3 regions of the Tindallia texcoconensis genome follow, and region 3 is predicted to be linked to each of the others. Evidence: riboswitches for the same ligand, from Rfam matches in the RefSeq annotation. Region 3 holds a riboswitch; each other region holds the start of a gene.
What was found. Region 3 has a riboswitch for cobalamin ahead of cbiQ (cobalt ECF transporter T component CbiQ). Riboswitches for the same ligand answer to the same signal wherever they lie in the genome.

Region 1 (4,798 bases), 210 kb from region 3:
CATCATAAGCATCAATATAAAAATCATCAATACCAGCATTTTTTTTATCACTATGTACGCCTCCTATTTTTTCCGTTAAAAATGAATAAAACACAAAATCTAATCCTTTTATTATTAGCAGGCTTCACCACCTTTTCTGCCTTCTTTTAGTTCCTGGTAGTATCTTTGCTTTTTTCCGCCTTCTTTACATTTTTCATCCTTCACAAACAATTTTCTAAATAAGTGTCTTTTTCCTACTTGCGGGTACATATTTGTCATTTCTGATTTCGAACTATCATGAGGATCCATTTTATCTCGCAATAGATCACCTGTGATATTACAAATAGACACCACGAAAAAAATAGCCATTCCTGGATAAATCAAAAGCCAGGGGGCTGTTTGCAAATAAGGTCTCCCTTCATTTAACATGCTTCCCCATTCTGGTAATGGTGCCTGTACACCAAGACCAACAAAAGAAAGACTCGCAATTGCCAACATGATGCTTCCTATATCTGTTACATACTGGACGATTAACGTAGGGAAGAGATTAGGTAAAATATAACGTCTTATTATTTTCAGAGGACTCGCCCCCGCCATTCGTGCAGCTTCAACAAAGGGACGGTTCAAGAGTCGGGCTGTAAGTACACGTATCAGCCGTGCGTAACGTGTCCACCAGATAATTGATAAGGCAATGAGTGTGTTGCGAAGCCCTGGGCCTATCAAGCCTGCTACTGCAATGGCAAACACCATGTCCGGAAAAGCCAACACAGCATCTGAAATTCTCATAATCCCTTGATCAACCACACCTCCAAAATAGCTGGCAGTAACCCCTACTATCAGACCAGTTAAAGCCATTGCCGACAAAAGGCCTATAGTGGAGCCAACAGAAATTCGAGCACCATAAAGTATACGCGAAAGCAAACACCGTCCTACTTGATCAGTACCGAGAGGAAAATCATCACTGGGACCCTGCAAAACATGGTTCAAGTTGGTATCTATGGGATCATGGGGTGCTAGAACAGGTGCTACAAAAAGAAATACTAATAATCCAATTACCAATATCAAAGGCCACCACTTTTTCATTGCCTCAACCTCTTTTTCCCCTTCAAGAAATTTCCTCTTTTCTATCTATTAATAAAATTCGTGGATCCAGCAATTTCGTTAAAATGTCTACCAGAAAACTGATCGACACATAGGTTAAGACCATTAGAAGCACAAACCCCTGCAACAGTGGGTAATCACGATAACTGATGGCCTGCAGGACCATCGAACCCAATCCGGGACGCATGAAAAGATGTTCAACAACAATAGTTCCTCCTAATAGAGATGCAATCGTCATCCCTATTAATGTTAGTAATCCAGGCAACGCATTCGGCAGTACATGAAATATTAAAATGCAAATTTCCGAAATTCCCCGAGCTCTTGCACTAATCGCATAATCCATGGAGAGTTCTTCCAGAATGACCGTGCGGACTATTCGAACATATCGACCAATCAATGGCACAGACAGGGTAATGGTAGGTAGCAACAAGTCAATAGCGCCGCTCCCTTGCATAATAGGAACCAATCCAAATCGCACTGCAACTATGTACATAAGCATTAACCCAAGCCAAAAGCCTGGTATCGATAAAGAAAAAAATGTAATAATCCTGATTAAATAGTCTATTAAACGATTTCGTTTCACGGCAGCGATCATTCCCAAAGGCAAGGAAGTTGCCACTATAAGGCCGAGAGAAGCCAATGCCAAAGTAAAGGTATTTGGCATCCTGTTCAAAAGAACCGAGCCAACTGGTTTTCGAAAATGATATGATTCCCCTAAGTCGCCACGGGGCAATCCAGAGACCCAGCGTACGTACTGAACTAAAAAGGGCTGATTCAGCCCCATTTCTTCCCTGGTTCTTTCCAGCGTTTCGACTGTGGGGACTACGTCTCTCGACATAAGTCTCCTTTCTGCTGGATCTCCAGGACTGAAATAGGAAAGTAAAAATGTAATAAACGTGGTACATATGAGCACAACTAACAGCTGAAAAGCTTTAGTTATTAATACCTTCCTCAATTTAAACACCCTTTATTGATAATTCATTTCGTTTGTATTTGATTCATTAGGATACTTTTCCCTTTGTCAATCCGATACTTCTCTATAAGCGTAATGCTTGACCTTGTCACCTTCAGTCTATTGGATTTTTTTCAATAAAAAAACCTTTCCCATATTTAGTAGAAAAGGTTTCAGCTACTCAATTTATTCTGAAGTTAGTGGATCACTAAGCGCCTAAAATATTCGAGTACGACCTCCCTCCCATCTTCCGTGGAAACTTCGGAGCATTTTACGGCAGGTCTCCTGGCTCAGCATCATCGTAAAGATATCCCCCTTCCCATTTTTATAACAGTGGCAGGATATCTCCCTTAGCATTACAGTGGCGGGACCGCGTAGGAATTACACCTACTTCCCCTTTGTCTATTTTTTAAAAATAGACACCATAAAAAATATTTAATTATTTAAATATTATCATGAACAAGCATAAAAGTCAATAAATGATAAAGCTTATCATTTATTGACTTTTATGCTATACTTCTACAAGAAAATGCGTCACTTTCCATTGCATCTTTTACTATGTTCTAAAATTACTCTCAATTTCAGGAGGTTCCTATGCAAATGAACTCAAAGCCAACCTTTGCTATTCTAGTAAGCCAAAAATATTCACTCAGCCATCATCCAGATGACCTCGCCTTACAATCAACTCTACACAAACTTGGTTGCAATGCTTCTATTGTACCATGGGATGATACATCTGTTTCCTACCAGCAATTCGATACCGCTGTCGTTCGTTCATGCTGGGATTACCAACATCGATTACCTGAGTTTATTAAACGTATGCAAGCAATTGAACAACACTGTCGCCTTGTTAATAATGCCTCTACCATTATTTGGAACAGTAATAAGCGCTATCTTCAATGGCTATCAGACCATGAAGTTCCCACTGTTCCTAGTTTTTTTATTGATGATCACATGAACTTAACGCCATTTTGTTGGAATTTCTCTACTGATAAAGTTATTGTGAAACCCAGCATTGGAGCAAGCGGCCATCATACTTATTTGGTAGACGCCCAGGATTTTAACTCCATTAAAAAGCATGTTCTTCATTTAACTCGTAATCAATCAGCCGTATTACAACCATTTATAAAAAGCGTTCAAACTGATGGTGAACGTTCAGCAGTGATTATTGATGGTGACCCGGTTTTTGCTATGAAAAAAAAGCCTGCCGAGAATGGTTTTTTAGTCCATGAGCACTGGGGTGGAACTTACTCTGAAACGTTTCTAACCCATAAAGATCGTCTTTTTTTAAAACACTTAATTAAGGTTCTTAACCCAATTCCAATGTTTATGCGGGTAGATTTTTTGTACGATGAACAACAACAACCATTACTGCTTGAACTTGAAATGATCGAACCAAATTTGTACTTGTCTCGAAACCCCTTGGGCCTTAAAAAGCTTTGTAATGCCCTGATTCGATAAAAGGCTCCAGAATATTTTTCTGAAGCCTTTCGCTTTTATCTACTAATCCTTTTTATAACAATCTTTCTCCCAACAAAGAACTTATTAAAGCGACAGCTACTTGTGCTGTTTTATTTTTTTCATCTAAAATAGGATTTACTTCCACAAATTCAGCCGAAACAATCCCATCATATTCTGCCAGCATTTCCATGGCAAGATGTCCTTCCCGATAGCTAATACCACCAATAACCGGAGTCCCTACTCCAGGGGCATCGCCAGGATCTAATCCGTCTAAATCCAAAGATAGATGAATACCATCTGTTTTATCTTTCAAATATTCCAAGGACTCTTCTATTACTTTAGCCATGCCCATTCTATCAATCTCATGCATGGTGTACATTTTGATTCCTTGTGCTTTCACCAACTCTTTTTCGCCCTCATCTAAAGCCCGATGTCCAATCATCACTACATTCTCCGGCTTTACTTTTGCGATTGGTTGATGAAGGTTTGTCAGAAGCTTATTGCCAATTCCTAAGCTTGCGGCTAAAGGCATCCCATGTATGTTACCAGACGGCGATGTTTCTTCTGTATTTAAATCAGCATGGGCGTCCACCCATATAACCCCTAGATTTTCATAATGGTCTGCTACTCCTGCAATCGTTCCAATAGCAATGCTATGATCACCACCTAAGACCAGAGGAAAGCAACCTTTAGCAATAATTCCACTTACTTTTTTGGCTAATGCTGCATTCACTCTTTCTACTTCCACTAAGTTTCTAAGATTAGATTTTTCTGCCTCTTCTTTATGCCCTAAAGCTTCAATAAGGACATCGCCATCATCACTAACCTTGTGTCCCAGCTTTTCAATTCGTGACTGAACACCAGCATATCGCATAGCACTAGGACCCATGTCAACGCCTCTTCGATTTTGGCCTAAATCCATTGGCACCCCGATAATCGATACATTTTTTTGTTTCATTGTATCCCTCCTAAAATAAATTCATCTGTACATTTTTTGAATGTTTATCAATGTTTTCAGCTTTTATCCTGTATCCTTTTCCTTCCTAGTATCGCTGTAAAAGACTAGCAAGTATATCTCCATCAATGTTGGCACCAGAGATCACTAAGGCAATGTTTTTCCCATCCCAACTCTCACCATGCTCCATCACAGCAGCTACCGTAGTAGCACTGCCTGCTTCCACAATCAGTTTTTCCTTCTTGGCCATTAGACTCACAGCCTTACCAATGGTCTCTTCAGATACCATTAATAGATCATCTACATAAGAAGATACCATGTGATACCCTAAGGGACCCACTCCACCTACT
Region 2 (4,798 bases), 1.3 Mb from region 3:
CTCCGCAGAAAACCCAGGAAAAGGGATTATGTCTGCAGGAATTGGTTTCTTTTTAGCCATTATTGGACGGGATATTATTACTGGTGGTTTACGCTTTACTTTTGGCATAAGACAAATGCAATCAGGATTTCCTTTGGTACCACTGCTTATGGGCTTTTTTGCATTGCCGGTGATTGTGAAAGAAATACATGGTTTTATCAAAGATCCAGATAAATCTGGGGATTTGGGCGATAGCATCCTAGATGAAGCAAAAAAGAAAGAAAAAGGCCTTACCCTCAAAGAATTATTTAAATCTGGTAAGGCTATTGGCATTGGGTCTGTACTAGGCACATTCCTAGGAGCACTTCCAGGACCAGGAGCCACACTTGCTTCTTACACATCTTATTCTGTTTATAGTCAAATAACCAAAGATAAAAACTATGGCAAAGGATCCCTAGATGGGGTAGCAGCTGCGGAAGCTGCTAACAATGCTACCTGTGGAGCGACCTTTATTCCTATGTTAACCTTCGGGATACCAGGCAGTTCCATTGCAGCTTTAATGATGGCTGCTTTGGTTATGGAAGGAGTTCCGGTAGGACCCAGGGTCGTGGTTGATCATACCCAGGTAGTTTATACGCTGTTTATTTTAATGCTGATGACGAATCCACTTAATTTGATTTTTGGATGGATACTGATTCCTGTATTTTCAAAGCTTTCAAAGATACCTGCGGAAGTCCTATGGCCTATCATTGCACTTTTTCTTGTGATAGGAACCTATGCCTATAGCAATATGCCCTACCATACGATCATAGCAATTGTATCTGGATTCATTGGGTACTTCTACAAATGGTATAAGCTACCAGATGGTCCATTGATCCTAGCATTTCTGGTAACACCTCTTTTTGAGGCCAGTTTTCGACAGGCCTTAACCATTGCCAGAGGAAACTATCTGTATTTTGTAGGGAGTCCGATTTCTATTGGTCTATGGACTGTCACTATTCTTTCGATCTTCTTTTTTCTACGTCGCAAAAAAGAAATACTGGAAGAGGATTAGAGTAACAAGATATTTATGCTTTGTTTAGAACGACTTTTGCATAGGCAGAAGTCGTTTTTTCTACGGGCTTGTATAAGGAACCTGAACTTGATATAATAACATATGATTAAAATGCATCAAAGGTGCCCTTGAAAAAGAGGGAGAATAGGGAAGACCGGTTGAAATCCGGCGCGGACCCACCACTGTAAACGGTGACAAATCCCCACAAGGCCACTGAATTTTTTTGGGAAGGCGGGGAAGAGGAAGAACCGTAAGCCAGGAGACCTGCCTTTGGATGAGAGCCAATGAACATGGGGAAAATGTTCATTATTCGTTATAAAAGCAGACTTACAATGGGAAAAGTCTCTTGATAAAATCAAGGGGCTTTTTTTGACGGATATATTTTTCTCATCTCTCCAAAGGGTGGAATTAGATTGTCTATGGCTATGAAAGAGAATCAAATAGAATAAAAAAGGAGAGAAAAAAGATGAATGGAAAAAAGTTCAAGGGATTATGGATAGGTGTATTGATCATGATGATGATTCTAAGTGGCTGCACCAATTCCGTATCACAACAAGAGAGTCAGGAAGCAGACCAAGAAGCATCTCAAGAAACGGTCATACGGTTAGAAGGTGGAGACTACGGGTTACCTCAACCTTACACCACCCACTCTCGGGGACCTGGTCGTTATAAAGTGAATCTGATATTTGACAAACTGGTAGAAAAGGATGAAAAAGGATATATTCCTTGGTTAGCAGAAAGCTGGGAAATCTCTGAAGATGGAAAAGAATACCAATTTAAACTTCAGGAAGGTGTCCAATGGCATGATGGAACCCCTTTTACAGCAGAAGATGTTGCCTTTACCTTGGAATACGCTAAAAAATTCAAACCAGTGGTGTCTTCAGCTCACTTGATGGACGAGGAGTTTGTCAAAGAAGTTGAAGTTCTTGATGAACATTCCCTAAGGGTTTCTTTAGGGGAGCCTAGTCCAATTTTTATCGAAGAATTGTATAGTATCAACATAATACCTAAGCATATATGGGAAGAGGTCCAAGCACCAGAGTCCTTCTCGGATCCAGAATCTTTAGTGGGAACAGGTCCTTACCGTCTTACGGATTATGAACAAGAACATGGTACCTACCGATTTGTAGCGTCAAAAAACTTTTGGGGCCCCAGGCAACAGGTGGATGTAATTGAGTTTATACCCGTAAGCGATCCAGTACTGGCATTGCAGAATGGTGAGATTCATCTTACGGACATTCCCATGGACTCGTTAGATCGATTCATGGAAGAGGCGAATTATAAATTGGTAGAGAAGCCTGGCGTATGGGGATATCGATTGCGTTTTAATATGGAAAAAAGACCAGAATTACAGGATCGGAATGTAAGGCAAGCCATGGCATACGCCATTGATCGTCAATCTTTGGTGGAGAAAATAGCCAGAGGAGGAGCAATTCCAGGAAGTATGGGCATTCTTCCTCCAGATCATCGTTGGTTTCACCCAGATCTTCCTGCCTACGAACACTCCTTGGATCAAGGGAGGGCATTATTAGAGAAGAGTCAGTGGTCAGAAGGAATTTTATCTTTTGAATTATTAACCGGAGAAGATCAGGAATCTAGAATGGGCGAATTGATTCGAGAACAGTTAGAAGATATTGGTATTGTAGTTAATCTTCGATCTATGGATAGTCAGTCTAGAGATCAGCAAATTGCTGATGGTCAATATGAAATGGTCATTGTAGGACACGGAGGTTGGGCCAGAGATGCTGACTATTTGAGAGCTCGATTTACAGATGCAGATCAAGACTGGGTCAATAGCGTGCCGGGTTATCATAACGCCCTCCTTACAGACAAATTAGAGGAACAAATTCGAATCATGGATGAAGAGCAGCGCCGGAATCAAATGATGGAAATACAAGGAATATTGGCAGATGAAATACCAGAAATTCCTCTATTTCTACGGACTGGATACACGGTATATAATCTGGAAGCATACGATGGATGGATGCATGTGTTTGATCATCATAATATGACGCATAATAAATTATCTTACTTAGAACGGTAAAGGGAAGAGAATAAGCAAGGAGGACGTCATGGATCGAAGGATAAAAGCCAGTTGCATACAAGTGGAATATCATACAGCAGGAAATCTGTTTAAGGCATTAAAGGACACTTCTTTTACACTTCGGGAAGGACGGAGCCTTGGAATTGTTGGTGAGTCTGGAAGTGGAAAGACAACCTTAGGGATGGCGTTGATGGGGCTCGTGGATAAGCCTCATCAAACAGCTGGAGAGGTAACGCTATTTGGAAATCCCTATCTGAGTCTTCAGAAGGACGAGCAAAAAAAATATCGCTGGGATACCATAGCCATGATGTTTCAGAATGCGTCAGAAGTATTGAATCCCGTTATGACCATAGGGAATCAATTAACGGAGCCACTGATAGAAAAAGGATTCATTACATCTAAGGAAGCAAGAGAAGAAGCAGAAGAATTACTAAAACTTGTAGGATTAGAGGGATGGGAAGCTAGTGCTTATCCGCACCAGTTATCTGGAGGAATGCAGCAACGTGTGTTGTTGGCAATGGCAATTGGCTGCAAGCCACGATTTCTTATTCTGGATGAGCCAACCAGCTCCTTAGATGGAATTGCTCGACGGGAAATGATCCAAACTATAAAGTTTCTTCAAAAGAAACTGGATTTTGCCATGTTAGTGATTTCTCACGACTTGAAATTAGTCAGTCAACTGACACAAGAAATCATGGTTATGTATGGAGGGCGAGTAATCGAAAAAGGATTGACGGATGCTGTACTTGAAAAACCCATGCATCCATATACCTGTGGATTCATGAATGCCTCGGTAGAAATGGCTCCCTATAAAGATCTATGGGGGATTCCAGGAGAGACCAGGAATGAGGATGGAGAGGAGGGGTGCGTGTTTAGAGGACGCTGCACCCAGTCTTTAGATACTTGCCAGTCTCATGTACCAGCATTGCAAGGAGTATCTATTGAAAGAGAAGTCGCCTGTCATCAAAAGGGCCTCACTAGCATACTGAAAGCAGAGGCCGTATCAAAAACCTATTGGGTAGGAGATAGAAAAATTCATGCACTTAGTAAAGGATATATGAATATTCGCCATGGAGAAACCCTGGCTTTAATCGGTTCATCTGGATCAGGGAAATCAACTTTTGCAAAAATAATGGCTGGTTTTTTGTCACCAGATACGGGTACACTCTTTTACCAAGAAAAACCATTGAAAAACAATCAAGTGGCATGCTGCGAAAGGGGGATCCAGCTAGTGCTTCAAGACCCCTTTAGTGCCCTAAGCCATCGTCTTACAGTAGAAGAAGCAGTAGGAGAACCGCTGCGAATCAACCGACTCGCTTCGGAAGACGAAATCATCCAACGAATTAGAAAAGCCCTTGAGTCCCTCCAACTTAATTATGACGATGGTTTTCTAAAACGATATACTTCCAGTCTAAGTGGTGGGCAGCGACAACGGGTAGCGCTAGCTCGGGCCTTGGTCATGCGACCAAAAGTTCTGATAGCAGATGAGATTACTTCAATGCTTGATGTTTCTACTCAGGCGAATGTGTTAAGGCTCCTTAAACAATTACAGAATCAGATGGGTTTTGCATTGCTGTTGATCACTCATGATTTAAATCTAGCTAGAAAAGTGGCGGATCAATTGATCGTGATGGAAAAAGGAAAAATGATAGAGGAAGGGAAAGCGAGTCGTATTTTTGAAAATGCTAGTAAAAAAAGCAGCGATGATTTATTGAAAGCCG
Region 3 (4,798 bases):
ATTATTTCTGGAAATACCATGGATTACAAACGTGTCAGAAGGGTATTTCTAGATGGCTGTTTTGATTATATAGAAGAAACCATGGATTCCTCAGAGTTGCAAGCATTGATCATGCGTTTATCAGAGCATTTTCTTCAAGATGAGCGAAAAAGGATTCAATTGGCAAAGGCCATTGCAGAAGAAATAGCGGCGGTGTATCCTAAAACGGAAAAACTATTTTTAGAATATTGGACGCAAATAGATGCTCAAAAGCAAGGGGCGGAGTATCATCAAAATGATTACGCTAAAGCCATGGAGAGATTGATTGAGTTTTTGCCTTTGAAGCCAATACGCTTGCCCTTAATAGACTTGGCTCAAGGGGCAGCAGAATGGATTTGTCAGGCAGCGTACTCTCAGGAGCGTTTTATGGCGACGATGATTTTTATTCAGCAATCATACCGGGATGTGTTTCTTCCTCACTGTAAACACCCTTTGGTGCGTCGTGCCATAGAATTGTATCTAGATGAACAGTTTGATGTGGAAACTGTGCAGGATCTTGCGGATCATCTCTATGTAAATCGAAGTTATTTAAGCAAAACCTTTATTGCGGAGAGTCAGACGGACTTAACGAGGTATATGATGCGTACTAAGATGTACGGTGCCCGATTATTATTATTAGACCCTAGGTTAAGCGTTTATGACGTGATGGAGTACCTTCGATATACGGATTATGGACACTTTAGAAAAATCTTTAAAAAATATACTGGCATTACTCCCAGTGAATATGTGGCTACTTTTCGAGAACGATTTTCCGTAGAAGTAGCACAAAAATAAATCCGCCGGCGGGAAGCATTTCCTTGCAGGCGGATTTTATTCTGGGTGTAGGGGGCTGAGGACCGTTTTTTAATTGGCTCTTCTGGAGGCGAAAAGAACGCCTGCTAAATTATCCTTAAGATAAACAGGAGTGGCATAAACAACAATGGATTCTCCTGATTCTTTGCTAACTAAAACATCTGAAACATTAGGCTCTCCAGCCAAGGCATTTTGGAAATACTGGCGGTCTGCTACATCGAATGCGGTTCCCTGTTGATCCAGGGCAAGGGCTTGTCCCTTCAAGTCAGCAAATCGAAAGCCGATGTATCCAGCTTTTTGAGCTTCTGCTTCAAAGAAAGCCATTTTCTCTTCGTGTGGAACCTGATCATCCAACACAATTGGATGTACAGATACAGCATTTAAATAAACTAGTTCTGCGGCATCGAAGGAAGAAATAGGAACTCGCTGTGTTTCATTGGAAACCGTGGCTTGACCATGGGCCTGACTAGTAAGGTTTACGTTAAGGGTTTCACCGATGGATGCACCCAGGCTGGTGGTTGTCATGATGACAGCCAACCCTAAAATAGCAGCAGTGGATAGTAAAGTTGATTTTGTGTTCATTAATTTCATTGAAAACACTCCTTTTCGAATTAGATTCATGGTAAACAGTAGGGGATTCGTCGGATTCACCTCATTTCGGATCTATTGTTATTTCCGAGAGTTTGATTTTCCTAACCGCTAAGGTGACGTGAAACGTCTTTATTGGCGGCCTCATACCACTTATGATTCTACAGGTTTAAAAAAGTTTTACCATGGGTTTTTGTTGGGGCTCATAGAGGGTTTTGTTGGCAGTGAACCAGGACCTTACGCCCCATTGGGTTGACATAGAAAAACTTTAGTGTCATAATCATTATGAAGTAAGTATCCAAAATAATTTCATAGATCCATTCAGGTGCCCGTAAGGGAGAATAGGGAAATCGGTGAGAGTCCGATGCGATCCCGTCACTGTAAGCAGGAACCAACCTCGCAATACCACTGGCCTTAAGCCGGGAAGGAGAGGAAGGTGAGGACTGCAAGCCAGGAGACCTGCCTGAATGCTGATGCGTTACCCTTCGAGTGAAAGGGCTGGTCGCGATCCATGCACTTGCTTTCTATTTAGTGTGAGACAAGTGTTTTTGTGTGGACAATTCCGGTACTTCATGGCGAAGTCCGGAATTATTTTTTGAAAAAAAGGAGTTTAATACCCATGGGCGGCCACCACTCTTCAGCATCAAGGTTTAAAAAAGAAGATTTTAATGCAGCAAAAAACCTATGGAATCCACGTACCAAGTTGATAGCTGGTTTGATTTATGTATTTGGAGTGATTAGTTTAGGCGATGTAGGACTTCTAGTGGTAGCTTTGGTTTTTGCAGCTTTTTATGCACTCTGGGCTGGACTTTCTGGCCTTCAGTTGCTAAAAAAATTATCCGTGCTCATGCCTTTTTTGGCGCTGATGAGCCTTCCTCTTATTTTTAGTGGAGGAATTCCTCCGGCAGCGGATCGGATTGAATTTGCGGCTCTGATTGTGCTGAAAGCATTAACCGCCATGACCTTCACCCTATCAGTTTTCATCAATCAGCCTATCGAAGAAATGCTAGAAGCTATGGAACACCTTAAAATGCCAAAAGTGATTACCACCACCATTTATCTGGCTTATCGGTATGGATTTCTCTTTATTCAGGATGTGCAGACAACCATGAGAGCTCTGAAATCCAGACTATTTCAAGCCCAAGCCAGCCGATACTCCCTTGGTATCTATGGAGAAGTATTTGGGGGATTGTTCATTAAATCCATTAATCGTTCAGAAACAGTGTATCGAGCCATGGTATCTCGGAGTTTTCAAGGGCAAATTCCCATTGGGAAGCCACGAAACATCACGGCTGCGGACTGGATACGGGCTAGCATTCCTATTGTATTCATGATCGCATTAATCAGTATAGACCAGGGGGTGCTTTTATGTTTGCCATAGAAACCGTTGGCTTAAGCTATGTTTATCCAGATAAAACACCAGCCTTTCAGGATATTAATTTGCAGATCAAAGAGAAGAAAAAAACTGCTATCCTAGGGGTGAATGGCAGCGGAAAAACCACCCTTATTTACCATTTGAACGGTGTTATTCCAGCCCAACAAGGACACGTAATCCTCCAAGGAGTATCTGTTGAAAAGAAGCATATGCAAGAAGTACGAAAAAAAGTGGGATTGCTTTTTGATAATCCAGATGATCAGCTTTTCTCTACGACCATCTTAAATGATATCGCCTTTGGACCTAGAAACTTAAAATTGGATGCAGAAACAGTTCATCAAAGAGCCATGGAATCTATGAGTCGAGTGGGTATCGAAGACCTAGCAGAAAGACCACCCTATAGCTTGAGTCTGGGTCAAAAAAAGCGGGCCGCCATTGCTGGTTTATTAGCAATGAAACCAGAAATACTGGCTTTTGATGAACCTTTTTCCGGCTTGGATCCTGAAGCAGCGGTTCACTTTAGAGAGATCTTAGATCAATTGGTGCAAGAGGGTGCTACCTTGGTATACAGCACCCACGATGTGGATGTGGCCTATGGATGGGCAGATGAAGTGGTGATTATGAAAAGTGGAAACATACTAGATTGTGGAGGATATGATTTGCTGCGGAATGAAGCGGTTCTCCAGGAAGCTTCTTTGCCTATGCCAACCTTAGCAAAACTATTTGGGCATTGGGAGAAACCACCACGAACCGTGGAAGAAGCACAAAAACGCTTTGTGCTTTAAAGAGATGTTGAGCATGGAAAATGCTTAATATAAACTAAAAAAAGAAAGAGGAGGATGTAGGATGAAAGGAACAAAGAAAAGTATCTTTATAGGGGTTGTTTTATTCGTAGGGCTCCTTATGTTTACAGGTTGCTCTGGAGAGACAGAAGCAACAACAGTGGAAGAACCAGTAGTAGAGGTGGAGCAAGAAGTGGTTGAAGGCATTAATGTTTTTGAAATTATTGATCGAAGAGAAGATGCAGTTGTTGCAGACATGCACGACGACCATTGGCATGGAAGTCTTCCTGAAATCCCACTAGGAGAAAACATTTCTCTAGGCGCTTATATTGAAGAAAATGGGGAAGAAGAAGTTTTGGATGGAGAGCATCATGCATTAGGCGTTGCACTGGCAGAAGGTGCCGAAGAAGGGATTGTAAGCATTGACCTTCATGGCGACCATGCTCATATTACTGGAGAACAAGAAGGTACTACTCAGGTAGTATTCCAGTTTATCCACGATGGAGAGATAGAATTTGTTACGCCTGCAATAGAAGTACACGTGCAATAGAAAGGTATAGAGACAGAAAGAGGTTGATGAAATGCATATTTCTGATGGAGTCTTAAATACACCTGTGGCGGTAGGAACTACCGCCATTACGGCGATTACCCTGGCCTATGCGGTGAAGGGAATGAAAGAGGAAGAAATACCGAAAACCAGCTTGATGGCCGGCGCTTTTTTTGCCGTAGCGCTGATCAGTATTCCTATTGGTCCCTCTACCATTCACCCGCTTTTTTCTGGCCTGATGGGAGTCATGCTAGGGAGAAGAGCCCCCTTGGCTATTTTTGTTGGACTGTTGTTACAGGCAGTTCTTTTCCAGCATGGTGGATTAACTTCTCTAGGTGCTAATACACTAATGCTGTCGGTTCCAGCACTCTTATCTTATAAACTTTACCATAGGATGGCAAATTCTTCGGTATTTATAAGAGGTGCCATAGTAGGGGGCTTATCTGTGGCCATTACAGTGGTACTACTCATTATCTTATTATTTTTAACAGATGCACGCTTTGGTGAAGGCGCTATGTCTGTGATTAACCTTTTGGTGGTAGGACATATCCCCTTGGTATTGATTGAAGCAGTGGTAACCGGATCCGCCCTTCAACTAATACAAAAATCCAAACCAGAAATGCTAATACACCAAGCATAACATACACAAAGAGGTGATAAAAATGAAAAGGAAAT

Region 1: another riboswitch for cobalamin. It lies ahead of ACZ47N_RS09870 (ABC transporter permease); the one in region 3 lies ahead of cbiQ (cobalt ECF transporter T component CbiQ).
Region 2: another riboswitch for cobalamin. It lies ahead of ACZ47N_RS03325 (ABC transporter substrate-binding protein); the one in region 3 lies ahead of cbiQ (cobalt ECF transporter T component CbiQ).

What each region holds. Positions count from the first base shown of each region.
Region 1 is NZ_AP042431.1:2,196,968-2,201,765, reverse strand. Features, by position in the region: gene ACZ47N_RS09880 (ABC transporter substrate-binding protein) at 1-51, opposite strand, end outside; gene nikC (nickel transporter permease) at 115-1,062, opposite strand; gene ACZ47N_RS09870 (ABC transporter permease) at 1,085-1,993, opposite strand; cobalamin riboswitch at 2,291-2,474, opposite strand; gene ACZ47N_RS09865 (ATP-grasp domain-containing protein) at 2,633-3,493, shown strand; gene rocF (arginase) at 3,546-4,451, opposite strand; gene ACZ47N_RS09855 (threonine ammonia-lyase) at 4,537-4,798, opposite strand, start outside.
Region 2 is NZ_AP042431.1:703,409-708,206, reverse strand. Features, by position in the region: gene ACZ47N_RS03330 (tripartite tricarboxylate transporter permease) at 1-1,033, shown strand, start outside; cobalamin riboswitch at 1,137-1,319, shown strand; gene ACZ47N_RS03325 (ABC transporter substrate-binding protein) at 1,500-3,077, shown strand; gene ACZ47N_RS03320 (ABC transporter ATP-binding protein) at 3,106-4,798, shown strand, end outside.
Region 3 is NZ_AP042431.1:1,990,059-1,994,856, forward strand. Features, by position in the region: gene ACZ47N_RS08900 (helix-turn-helix transcriptional regulator) at 1-813, shown strand, start outside; gene ACZ47N_RS08905 (PDC sensor domain-containing protein) at 883-1,422, opposite strand; cobalamin riboswitch at 1,726-1,900, shown strand; gene cbiQ (cobalt ECF transporter T component CbiQ) at 2,039-2,800, shown strand; gene ACZ47N_RS08915 (energy-coupling factor ABC transporter ATP-binding protein) at 2,788-3,579, shown strand; gene ACZ47N_RS08920 (hypothetical protein) at 3,641-4,126, shown strand; gene ACZ47N_RS08925 (CbiM family transporter) at 4,158-4,763, shown strand; gene ACZ47N_RS08930 (hypothetical protein) at 4,786-4,798, shown strand, end outside.